Regions from separate parts of the Gottfriedia sp. NPDC057948 genome, predicted to be linked through region 1. Evidence: riboswitches for the same ligand, from Rfam matches in the RefSeq annotation. Region 1 holds a riboswitch; the other holds the start of a gene.
What was found. Region 1 has a riboswitch for thiamine pyrophosphate ahead of ACFVRR_RS20175 (thiamine phosphate synthase). Riboswitches for the same ligand answer to the same signal wherever they lie in the genome.
Positions count from the first base shown of each region.

Region 2: it holds a riboswitch for thiamine pyrophosphate, as region 1 does, so the genes downstream of both, thiD (bifunctional hydroxymethylpyrimidine kinase/phosphomethylpyrimidine kinase) here and ACFVRR_RS20175 (thiamine phosphate synthase) in region 1, are expected to answer to the same signal.

Region 1 covers NZ_JBHVPN010000018.1:10,058-16,206, reverse strand. The annotation lists gene thiC (phosphomethylpyrimidine synthase ThiC) at 1-751, opposite strand, end outside; TPP riboswitch at 888-1,002, opposite strand; TPP riboswitch at 1,239-1,348, shown strand; gene ACFVRR_RS20175 (thiamine phosphate synthase) at 1,436-2,050, shown strand; gene thiO (glycine oxidase ThiO) at 2,034-3,125, shown strand; gene thiS (sulfur carrier protein ThiS) at 3,152-3,355, shown strand; gene ACFVRR_RS20160 (thiazole synthase) at 3,358-4,125, shown strand; gene ACFVRR_RS20155 (ThiF family adenylyltransferase) at 4,122-5,129, shown strand; gene ACFVRR_RS20150 (hypothetical protein) at 5,130-5,297, shown strand; gene ACFVRR_RS20145 (hypothetical protein) at 5,382-6,149, opposite strand, start outside.
Region 2 covers NZ_JBHVPN010000002.1:355,586-361,734, forward strand. The annotation lists gene ACFVRR_RS05570 (FTR1 family iron permease) at 1-60, shown strand, start outside; gene ACFVRR_RS05575 (hypothetical protein) at 50-424, shown strand; gene ACFVRR_RS05580 (FeoA family protein) at 643-873, shown strand; gene feoB (ferrous iron transport protein B) at 867-2,867, shown strand; gene ACFVRR_RS05590 (FeoB-associated Cys-rich membrane protein) at 2,886-3,041, shown strand; TPP riboswitch at 3,147-3,257, shown strand; gene thiD (bifunctional hydroxymethylpyrimidine kinase/phosphomethylpyrimidine kinase) at 3,392-4,198, shown strand; gene cytX (putative hydroxymethylpyrimidine transporter CytX) at 4,191-5,429, shown strand; gene thiM (hydroxyethylthiazole kinase) at 5,413-6,149, shown strand, end outside.

The sequences.
Region 1 (6,149 bases):
CTGGTACCGGCGAGTTTCGGACAATCCATTCACGTGTTGTATGAATATTCTTCCCAGTAGAAAGGTCCATCATCGTATCCGCTCCCCAACGAGTAGCCCATGTCATTTTTTCTACTTCTTCTTCGATTGAAGACGTAACCGCTGAATTACCTATATTGGCATTAATTTTCACATGAAAATTACGACCGATAATCATTGGCTCACTTTCAGGGTGATTAATATTCGATGGAATGACAGCCCTTCCTTTTGCAACCTCATCACGAACAAATTCGGCTGAAACATTCTCTCGAATCGCAATAAATTCCATTTCAGGTGTAATAATCCCTTTACGAGCATAATGCATTTGAGTAATATTTCCATTATCTTTTGCACGTAATGGTTTTCTTTTTAACCCTTTAAATACTTCAACATTATGTTGATCTGACTCTTTTCTATATCCATTATCTTCAGGCTTTATTTCACGTCCTTCATACTCTTCAACATCATTTCGTTCGATTACCCAGTTATGTCTAATCGCCTTAAGTCCCATTCGAATATCAACTGAGCTAGCTGAGTCTGTGTAAGGTCCACTAGTGTCGTATACTCTAACTGGAGCATTTTCTTCTTCGCCAAAAGTGCCAGTTGTTGGACTTAATTGAATCTCACGCATTGGCACCTTAATGTCAGGTCTAGATCCTTCAACATATACCTTCTTACTTCCTGAAAAACTAGACATGATGGAAAAATTCATTTCATTTACAGAATTGTTCATTTGATTTCATTCCCCTTTTTAATTAGTTTAAAAAGGACGAAATCCAATCCATTTAAAGCATGAAAAAAAGCCGGAATCTTATGTTTAAGACCCGGCTAAGTGTTAGCAAAACTACATTAATAATTATGTAATCATTAATGAAAATTTCTAACTTCCCCACGCTGGTATGAACCAGATCAGGTCCTGAGGGTTAAGAAACTTAATCACGTTTCTCTCTCAGCCCAATTAATTGGACACCCCTAGTCAATCTATTAAATTGTTCAAACTAAATATAAACCCATAAATTTAAAATGTAAATGTTTTTATTTCCCTAAATTTTTACAGAAACTCCAAACAAAAAAAATTTTTGGTTTTTTTATATTCCTAAAAACACTTGATTTCACTATACTTCAAGCCCAATTTCTGGTAATAAAATTGGACTAGTAAAAATAAATTTAGTATTGAATATTATTTTTTATATGCTATGCTAAGATTAATTTTCATACATATTCATCACTAGGGGATCCCTTGATAAGGGCTGAGAATAAGGTAGTTACTTTTAAACCCTCAAAACCTGAACAGGCTAGTACCTGCGTAGGAAAGTGGCGCATTTTTACTTTTTTCGCGTGTAATGTAACCACTTTCTTTTTTTAGGAAAGTGGTTTTTTTGTTTGAAAAAATTTTGCAAATGAAAGAGGCTGGGCCATGGAACTTATTGCAATTACAGATGATCAGCACTCAGTCAAAGTACTTGCTACAAAAATAATTCAAATAATCGATGCAGTCGACTATGTACATATTCGCGAAAAGTCGAAAATGGCAATTGAGCTACTATCACTCTTAAATCTACTAAAAATAAACAAGGTAGATATGAAAAAAATTGTTTTAAATGATCGTTTAGATATAGCTATTTTCTCTAACCTATCAAATATTCACTTACCGGGACATGGTCTTCCACTTGTTGATGTAAAAGAATATTTTCCTAATTTACGAGTAGGAAAATCAGTTCACACACTTACTGAAGCAATACAGGCAGAAAATGATAAAGCTGACTATATTCTGTACGGTCATTGTTTTGAAACAGAGTGTAAAAATGGATTAACACCTAATGGGATTGAACTAATTCCAGAAATGAAAAAAACGTTAACTATACCAATCTATGCAGTCGGCGGAATATTACCTGAACATATCCAAGTTCTAAAAGAGAACGAAATTGATGGTATAGCTGTCATGTCTGGCATATTTTCTGCCCGAAATCCTCTAGAAGCTGCGCTGCAATATTTTGAAAGGTGCAAATTCGCTTATGAACAAGAAATTTGATGTTGTAGTAATTGGTGGTGGAATAATAGGTTGTTCCATTGCTTATTATCTAGCGAAAGAAAATATTCATGTCGCAGTTCTTGAAGGACAACAAGTTGGACAGAAAACAACTAAGGCAGCTGCTGGAATGCTTGGTGCCCATTCCGAGTGGGATCACTCCGAGTCGTTTTTTACTTTTGCTAGAAATAGTCAATTAACTTATTTTCACCTTCAAGAAGAATTAAAAGAATTATGTGGAATTGATATTGAACTTAAAAAAGGTGGCATTTTCAAACTAGCTTATACAGATTTAGAAAAAAAACAATTAACTCCGCTACTCACTCAAACTTCGGCACTTTGGTATAACCAGGAGGAGTTAAAAAAACAGATACTTGGCATCCATCCAAACATCATTGGAGCAGCTTATATTGAAGACGATGTGAATGTATTACCTGTTTCTGTCTGTAATGCGTTTTGCAAAAGTGCTCAAATTTTAGGTGCATCTATTTTTGAATATACACATGTATTTCAGATTCAAAAAAATGATTCACATTATTTAATTAAAACAACAAATGGCGATTTTGAAGCAAAAACTATTGTGGTTGCAAGTGGCGTTTGGAGTAATTCATTGTTTGGACAGCTTGGATTACATCACGAAATTATTCCCGTTAAAGGTGAATGCATCTCGGTCAAAAGTGAAAAGGTTGCATTAAAGCATACTCTCTTCCATGAACAAAATTATATTGTTCCAAGGAATGACGGCCGCCTTGTCATTGGGGCTACGATGGTCGATAACGAATGGAATGAGAACCCTAGCTTAAAGGGGATTGAGTCATTAATACAAAACGCTAAAAAAATGCTTCCCGAAATTGAAGACATGAAAATTGATTCATTTTGGGCAGGATTACGACCGCGAACTCTCGACTATAATCCCTTTATTGGAACTCATCCAGAAGAGGATCAAATCTTATTTGCGACCGGCCATTTTCGAAATGGAATATTGCTTGCACCAGCAACTGGAAAATTAATTCGAGATTTGATCCTTAAGCGGAAAGTCAATCGTAACTGGATCGAAGCATTTAAAATCAATCGTTAATTTTAACTCTTTGGGGGTGTAATCTTTTGGAAATAAGATTAAACGGAAAGAATATTGATATTTCGAGCGAAACCTGTACAATTCAGGATCTGCTAAATAAATATCAATTAGAAAACCGAATTGTTATTGTCGAGGTAAATAAAGAAATTATTTATAAGGAACAGTATTCGTTAACTCATCTCTCTAACGGAGATTCTGTAGAATTAATACATTTTGTAGGTGGTGGCTAATTATGTTAAAAGTAGGAAATCATACGTTTCATTCAAGATTATTATTAGGAACAGGAAAATACCCTTCATTTGAAGTCCAGAAAGAAGCAGTTGAAGTATCGGAAGCCGAGATCCTAACGTTTGCTGTTAGAAGAATGAATATTTTTGAGGAATCTCAACCAAATTTTCTTGAACAATTAGATCTAACGAAATATAAACTATTGCCAAATACAGCTGGTGCAAAAACTGCTGAAGAGGCAGTTAGAATTGCACGATTGGCAAAAGCGTCAGGCTTGTGCGATATGATCAAGGTTGAAGTAATTGGGTGTGATAAATCATTATTACCTGATCCAATCGAAACATTGAAGGCATCAGAAATGTTATTAAACGAAGGCTTTATTGTTTTACCTTATACTTCCGATGATGTTGTGCTAGCAAGAAGACTAGAAGAACTTGGTGTACATGCGATTATGCCAGGTGCATCTCCAATCGGTTCCGGAAAAGGAATTATTAATCCATTAAATCTTAAATTCATCATTGAGGAATCGAATGTTCCTGTTATAGTAGATGCCGGAATCGGGTCTCCAAAAGATGCAGCTTTTGCGATGGAACTAGGTGCTGATGGAGTCCTTTTAAATACTGCAGTTTCTAATGCGAAAGATCCTGTAAAAATGGCCGTTGCAATGAAGCTTGCTATTGAAGCAGGAAGGCTTGGTTATGAGGCAGGAAGAATTGAAGAAAAAAATTATGGTGAAGCTAGTAGCCCAATCACAGGGTTGGTGAATTCTTGACAAACCGTTATGTAAAGCAAGAATTATTTTTAGGAAGAGATCGCCAATCAAACTTACAAAAAGCCAGTGCCATTATTATTGGTGTAGGTGCACTAGGCTCATCAATAGCAGAAATACTTGTAAGAGCAGGAATTGGAAATATAACAATTGTTGACCGTGATTACGTTGAATGGAGTAATTTACAAAGGCAATCACTTTATACTGAAGAAGATGCTAGAAATAAACTACCTAAAGTAATTGCAGCTAAAAATCGACTTCAACAAATTAATAGTGAAGTGTCCATTACTAGTTTAATAACAGATATTACTAGTCTTAATATTGAAGAGCTGATTAAAGGTCAAACAATCATACTAGATGCAACAGATAATTTTGAAACTAGAATGGTAGTGAATGATGCAGCAATTAAGCATAGGATTCCTTTTATTTTTGGTGCGTGTGTTGGAAGCTACGGCCTCTCGTTTCCAATTATTCCAGGAAAAACTCCTTGTCTTAACTGTTTATTAAATCATATACCAACTTTAAATATAACTTGCGATACAGTAGGAGTAATCAGTCCAATTGTGCAAATAATTGCTGCCTACCAAGTAACCTATGCCATGCAATATCTTACTAACTATGAACTTTTACCAATCTTACAATCGATTGATGTATGGAAGCATGAAAAGTCTGATATTAACATCGAAAAATTAAAAAATAAAAATTGTCCAACATGTGGTCCTATAAGAAGTTATCCATTTTTAAAAGATGATGACCATATGAAGTCATATGTTTTATGTGGAAGAGATGCAGTCCAACTAAGAGTATCATCTTCTAAAACCCCAACACTAACTAACCTGTCTGAAAGATTACAAGGGTTAGTAACTGATTTGATTGTAAATCCTTATTTATTGTCATGTACTTATGAAGATCATCGCATTGTTTTATTTAAAGACGGTCGAGCGATCATTCACGGTACAAAGGAACCATCTGTTGCTAAGGAACTCTATCACAAAGTTTTAGGTTGAATGACTTTTTTACAACAATATTTTACCAGAGTTTTAGTCGTTGGAACACTAGTTTCAATTGCATGGGCACCTGAAACTAAATACTTATCACTTAACGATGCTAGTAAGACTGATGGTTTAAAAAAACCAAATAGTCATCCTGCAGATATTAAGCCGAATATCTTATAAAACAATTAATATGTAAATATATAACTTTAAGAAAATATAAAAAAGCAGGAAAACAAAGGGTTTCCTGCTTTTTAACTGTTTAATTTATGGCACATCTACAATAAATGGTACTATAAACAAATCTCCATTTTGTTTAAACTGTCCCCATATTTTATATAATCCTTTTTTAGGAAAACTAGTCATAAACTCTGCGTCAGGTCCACTTGACTTTTCATTCATTGGATGGACATGTAAGTAAGTATTCGTATCACCACTAATCGCAACAACATGACCAATAGCACCCAAATAAGGCTGTAAATCAGTAATACCTTTTTGGGTTTTAGCATCCTTAATCGTAAATGTCATTTTAACTTCATTCTTTGTCGTCAATTTATCAAATTTTAAAGTAACCTCCTTTCCATCAATTACTTTTGTTAATACTCTATCTGGTATTAGTGAAACTGGTTTAGCTTGCTCACCTGACACTTGCACTAGTTTTGTTTTTACGTTTTTATCAGAGCCCTCAGGTATAAAATCTGCAAATAATTTATATTCACCACCACTTGGAAAATCCGGTGTGACTGTAAATAACCCTTTACCTTTGTATACTGGGTGCAAATGGTCAAAATATGATAAATCCTTACTTACAACAATTAAATGCATTAATTTTTCGTGCTCGAACTCAAATTTATTTACTGTTTTCCCCATCAAATCATTAACTTGAATGTTTAGATCTACTTTCTTACCACTTTCAGGATTACTGTTAAACGTAAATTGTACCTTTGTTGAATCTTTTTCTTCTTTTGTTTCATGATTCATACTTTCATGAGTAGAAGCTGTATGGGACATATTTCCACATCCACTTAAACCAAT
Region 2 (6,149 bases), on a different contig from region 1:
TCAAATAAAAATAATAATAAAAGTAGTAAAAATTCAGGGGGAACGAAAAATGTTATCTAATAAAAAACTAGTCGCAGCAATGGCTTTAGGACTATCTTTAACTTTATCTGCATGTGGAACGAAAACAGACAATGCAATTAAAACTGGTTCTGATGATATGATCAAAACGATTTCAGAATTAAAAACACAAATTTCAAATAATGATGAAGCAAAGGCAAAAGATAGCGGAGAAGCGCTTGAAAAATCATGGGAAAAATTCGAAGACTCGGTAAAAGGTAAAGACAAAGATCTTTATGAAAAAGTTGAAACGCCACTTCATATTATTGAAGCAGGAGTAAAAGTATCCCCATTGAATGCAGATACACTTAACCAAGCTGGTGACGAATTAGAAAGTGTATTAAAAGAAGTTAAAGATTTAAAATAATAAACAATAATCATCTTTTTCTAAAAAAGCCTACATAGAAATATCTTTGTAGGTTTTTTCTTGATTTTATTCACGAAATTTTGGGAATTTTTTCTTAAGTTAACGTTTTCATAAAAGCAGGTAGACAATTAACTTGTCTTCACTTAAGATAAAGATATTGATAAGGATTATCATTATTAATTGTTTATATAATAAGTTTTGATCCGGGGGAATCACTTATGTTACTTTCAGAATTAAAAAAAGGCGAAAAAGCAAAAATAACGGACTTGTCATCACTAGGTGAGGCAGTGAAGAGACGTCTTTTAGATCTAGGGATAAGTGAAGGGGCTATGGTCTGCCTACAATGTACAATGCCGTTCAAAGGGCCTTGTATGATTGAAAATTGCGGACAATCACTTGGCATTCGATTTCATGATGCATCTGGGATAAAGGTAGAAAAAATATGTTAAATATAGCGCTTATTGGAAATCCAAATACAGGAAAAACTTCTCTATTTAATAATTTAACAGGTACATACCAATATGTAGGAAATTGGAGTGGGGTTACCGTTGAAAAAAAGGTAGGGAGTATAAAAAATAAACTTGGAAATCTAATTGATTTGCCAGGTATCTATTCTCTAAGCCCTCTTTCAAAAGATGAGGCCGTTGTTTCGCATTTTTTTGTAAATGAAACATTTGATGGGATGATTAATATTGTTGACGCTGCTCAATTAGAGAGAAATTTAATGCTCACTCTTCAACTTCTAGAATTTAATAAATCAATGATTATTGGTCTAAATATGGTTGATGTTGCTAAAAGAAGAGGAATTTCAGTTGATCCTGCTAGTATCTCAAAGATATTACAGGTACCAGTTATTCCAATTGACGCTAGATCTGGTAAGGGAACAAACGAGGTAAACGAATTACTAGAGACAATTCCTCAATCTGAAGTTGAGTTTGAAATTGATTATGGAATAATTATTGAAGACGGTATTAAAAATATTATGACGCTATTACCTTCAACTTTATCTATTCCTAAAAGATGGACTGCAATACAAATTTTAGAGGGCAATAAAGAGGTAATTGAATTTATCGCTTCATCCTACGATTTTAGTAAAATTGACCAAGTAATTAAAATAACAGAGGCACAATTAAACAGTGAACAAGGTGTATCACCTTCAAAATGGATTTATTCTATAAGAAAAGAAGTCATTTCAAAATTAATTGGAAGTTCTGTAGAGAAAGAATCTAATGAAGCAGTTACATTAACTGATCGCATTGATCGATTTGTGACACACCCAATTTTGGGTATTCCTATTTTCCTAGTTACAATGTTTTTAATGTTTAAGCTTACTTTTGATTGGTTGGGGTTACCCTTATCTGACGCATTAGATGGGTTTTTATCAGGACCTGTAACGGACTGGCTAACAAACGGCTTAAATGCAATACATGCATCTGATTTTATAAAAGCAGTTGTTCTTGATGGTATTGTTGCCGGTGTTGGTGGAGTTTTAGTCTTTGTTCCACAAATTTTTATTTTGTTTTTACTAATTTCATTCCTTGAAGATTTTGGATATATGTCTCGAGCGGCTTTAGTAATGGATCGTTCGATGGAAATGGTTGGTTTAACTGGTAAGGCATTTATTCCAATGATTATTGGATTTGGTTGTAATGTACCTGGAGTTATGGCTGCTAGAACGATTGAACAGCCTAGAGAGAGACTACTCACGATTTTGTTAACACCATTAATGTCTTGTTCGGCGCGTTTACCGGTATATGCACTATTCGTTGGCGCGTTTTTTGCGAAAAATCAAGCAATAGTTGTTTTTTCACTCTATATACTCGGAATAGTAGTTGCATTAGTATTAGCTAAGGTTTTTTCATCTACTATATTAAAGGGTGAGTTTTCATTATTTGTCGTAGAACTCCCACCGTATCGTATGCCACAAGGTAAAGCTTTATTTAGAAGCACATGGGATAAAGGTAAAGGATTTATTCGAAAAGCAGGTACGTTTATTTTTGGTGGTTCTGTAGTAATATGGTTATTATCTTATATGGGACCAAGTGGTTTAGGTGTTTCGATGGATGATAGCTTTTTAGCAATGATTGGTGGAATACTTACACCAATACTTGCACCTTTAGGTTTCGGGACGTGGCAAGCAGGTGCTTCTTTACTAACAGGATTTTTGGCTAAAGAGGTAGTCGTATCTGCCATGAATATTATCTATCATGTGCCAAATGCACATTCTTTACAAGGAATATTGTCAACACAGTTTTCTGCACTTTCTGCATTTAGCTTTATGGTATTTGTCTTATTGTATGTACCATGTCTTGCAACTGTTGCGACAATTCGTAAAGAGACAGGTTCAGCTAAATGGACGTATTTCTCAGTTGGATATGCATTAGTTATTGCGTATATATTAGCGCTAATTATCTATCAAGTTGGAAGTCTCTTAGGCTATTAAAGAAAGGGGTATCTACTTATGATTGTCAATATTATAATAGGAGCTCTTATTTTTGGATATGCAGGGTGGACACTTTTACGATATATAAAGAAAACGAAAAAAGGTAAATGTGGCTCTTGCTCAATCGCAAAGACTTGTAGTTCAAATTGTGATACTGTAAATTATTCAAAATAGCAATATAGAATTAACTAAAAAGATAAAATTTAAAGTAAACTGTCTAAATACTTGAATAAAGTAGAAGGATTAATTAAGATGATAAAGTAATAAACTTTAATAATTGAATAGTACTAGGGGTGCCGTAAATGTTCGGCTGAGATTAAGACACATAAGTCTTTGACCCTTTAACCTGATCTGGATAATGCCAGCGTAGGAAAGTGAACGTAGAATACATATTTTGTATTCATAACATTGATTTGTTCGAGCACAAGTCCTTATGGGATTTGTGCTTTTTTGTATTTAAAATCAAGTGTCATCTTCTATCTGTAAGATCAAAGAGTTCTATTCATGAAATAGGGGGAAGAGAATTGAAGAAAGTATTAACGATAGCAGGCTCTGATTCAAGTGGTGGTGCAGGGATTCAAGCGGATTTAAAGACATTTTCAGCTCATCGTGTTTTTGGAATGAGTGTAATTACAGCAGTAACTGCTCAAAATACACAAGGAGTGTTTGCAGTACAAGATATGACACCAGAGATGATTGCTAGTCAGTTAGATGCAATTTTTACTGATATTAAAGTGGATGCTGTAAAAATTGGAATGGTATCTCAAATAGAGACGATTAAAGTCATTGCTGAGAAATTAAAGCAATATAAACCAAAGCAAATCGTAGTTGATCCAGTTATGGTTTCAAAAAGCGGATTTGACTTATTAAGTCCGGATGCAAAGGAAGCTTTAATTCAAGAATTGATTCCGTTAGCAACGGTTATTACGCCAAATCTTCCTGAAGCAGAAGTCATTACTGGAAGAAAAATTACAACCATTGAAGAGATGAAAGAAGCTGCTATTCAAATTCACTCATTAGGTGCTAAAAACGTCCTTGTAAAAGGTGGTCATCTAGAGGGGGAGGCTACCGATATTTGTTTTAATGGTGACGAATTTACAAGCTTTAATAGCGTTAGAATTAATACAATTAATACCCACGGTACAGGTTGTACTTTATCTTCAGCCATTACATCTAATTTAGCAAATGAACTTGAATTAAATGAGGCTATTAGAGAGGCGAAAAATTATATAACATTAGCAATCCAACATTCCTTTTCAATCGGAAAAGGGGTAGGTCCTGTACATCATTTTTACTCATTGTATGAAAAGGCAGGAGTCCAATATGTCTAATCAAAATGCAAAAATGACGAAGTGGAACTTTACAACACTTTGGTTTGGTGCGGCAGTTTCTGTAGCAGAAATTATGACTGGTGCCCTAGTAGCACCACTTGGTTTTAAGAAAGGTTTGACGGCCATTTTAGTAGGGCATTTACTTGGAACATTATTGCTAATTTTAGGTGGAGTCATTGGTTCTCAGCAAAGGTTATCAGCAATGGAATCTACAAAAATTTCATTTGGTAACTATGGTAGCTATTTGTTTTCGATTTTGAATGTTCTACAGTTACTAGGCTGGACAGCAATTATGATTTTAACTGGAGCTCGCTCAATCAATTTAGTTACAATAAAAGATTATCGGTTTGACCACCTATGGGTTTGGTGTTTAGTAATTGGAGTATTAATCGCAATCTGGTTGTACTTTGGACAAAATGCTTCTAAAAAACTTAATAGTTTAGCGGTTGGTTTACTATTTGTTTTAACAATTGTGCTATGTTTTGTCATTTTTAAAAGTGATAAAATCTTAACTCAACCAAGCACTTCTGGACTATCTTTTGGTGCAGCCGTTGAATTATCAGTAATTATGCCATTATCGTGGATTCCATTAATTAGTGATTATACTCGTTTCGCGAAGACAACAAAAGATGGAGCGATTGGTAGCTTTATAGGTTATATGTTTGGTAGCTCTTGGATGTATATTATTGGGCTAGGCGCAGTATTAGCATTTAATGAAGTAGACCCGGTTGCTGTTTTAATGAGTGCAAATCTAGGATTATTTGCAGTTGGTATCGTCGTCTTAGCAACTGTTACAACGACTTTCATGGATGCTTACTCTGCCGGAATATCAGTTACAACCATCTTTCCAAAGTTAAATGGAAAACATATCGCCCTTATTGTTACAGCTATTGGAACGTTATTGGCCGTTATTTTCCCTATTGAGAAGTATGAAGGATTTTTATATACAATTGGTTCCTTTTTTGCACCGTTATATGCAATTTTATTAACGGACTATTTTATTCTAAAAAGAACAAATATAAGTAAAGCGTTGAAGATTGATTGGATCGCGTTTATTACATGGATTTTAGGCGTTTTTATTTATCGTAAGTTTGTACAATTAGACTTCTTCCTTGGAGCTACTGTTCCAAGTATGATTTTAATTTGTGTCATTTATATAGTTGTTCAGTTTGTTATTAATAAGCTTGTTCCAAAGCAAATCGGGGGAGAAAAAAATGTTAACTATGAATGAAATGAGTCAAATTCTTGAAAGTGTGAAAGAGAAAAAGCCTTTAGTTCATCACATTACAAATTATGTAACTGTAAATGACTGTGCAAATATGGTGTTAGCTCTAGGTGGATCACCAGTTATGGCAGATGATTTAGCCGAAGTAGAAGAAATGGTATCTTTTGCATCAGCTCTTGTTATTAATATTGGAACATTAAATGAAAGAACAATTCAATCAATGATTAAAGCTGGTAAAAAAGCCAATCAATTAGGCGTACCAGTTATATTAGATCCTGTTGGTGTAGGAGCAACTACTTTACGTACAGAAACGACTTCTAAATTATTGAAAGAAGTACGTTTTTCAGTAGTTCGTGGAAATATGTCAGAAATTAAAATGATTGCTGGCTTAAATGTTCAAATTAAAGGTGTGGATTCTGTAGCTGGTGAAGAAGACGGCGTTGAAATTGCGAAATCTCTATCAGCGAAATTAGGCTCAGTAGTTGCAATTACAGGTGCGGTAGATATTATTGCAGAACAAGACCGAGTATGTACCATTTCAAATGGAGATAAAATGCTAGCTGATGTTACTGGAACTGGATGTATGAGTACATCATTAATTGGAACTTATGCTGGTGCAACGACTGATTATTTCCTAGCAGCTGTTTCCGGTATTACGACAATGGGTCTTTGTGGAGAGCTTGCTAAGGCTCGATTAACTGAAGGACAAGGAATCGGTACATTTAA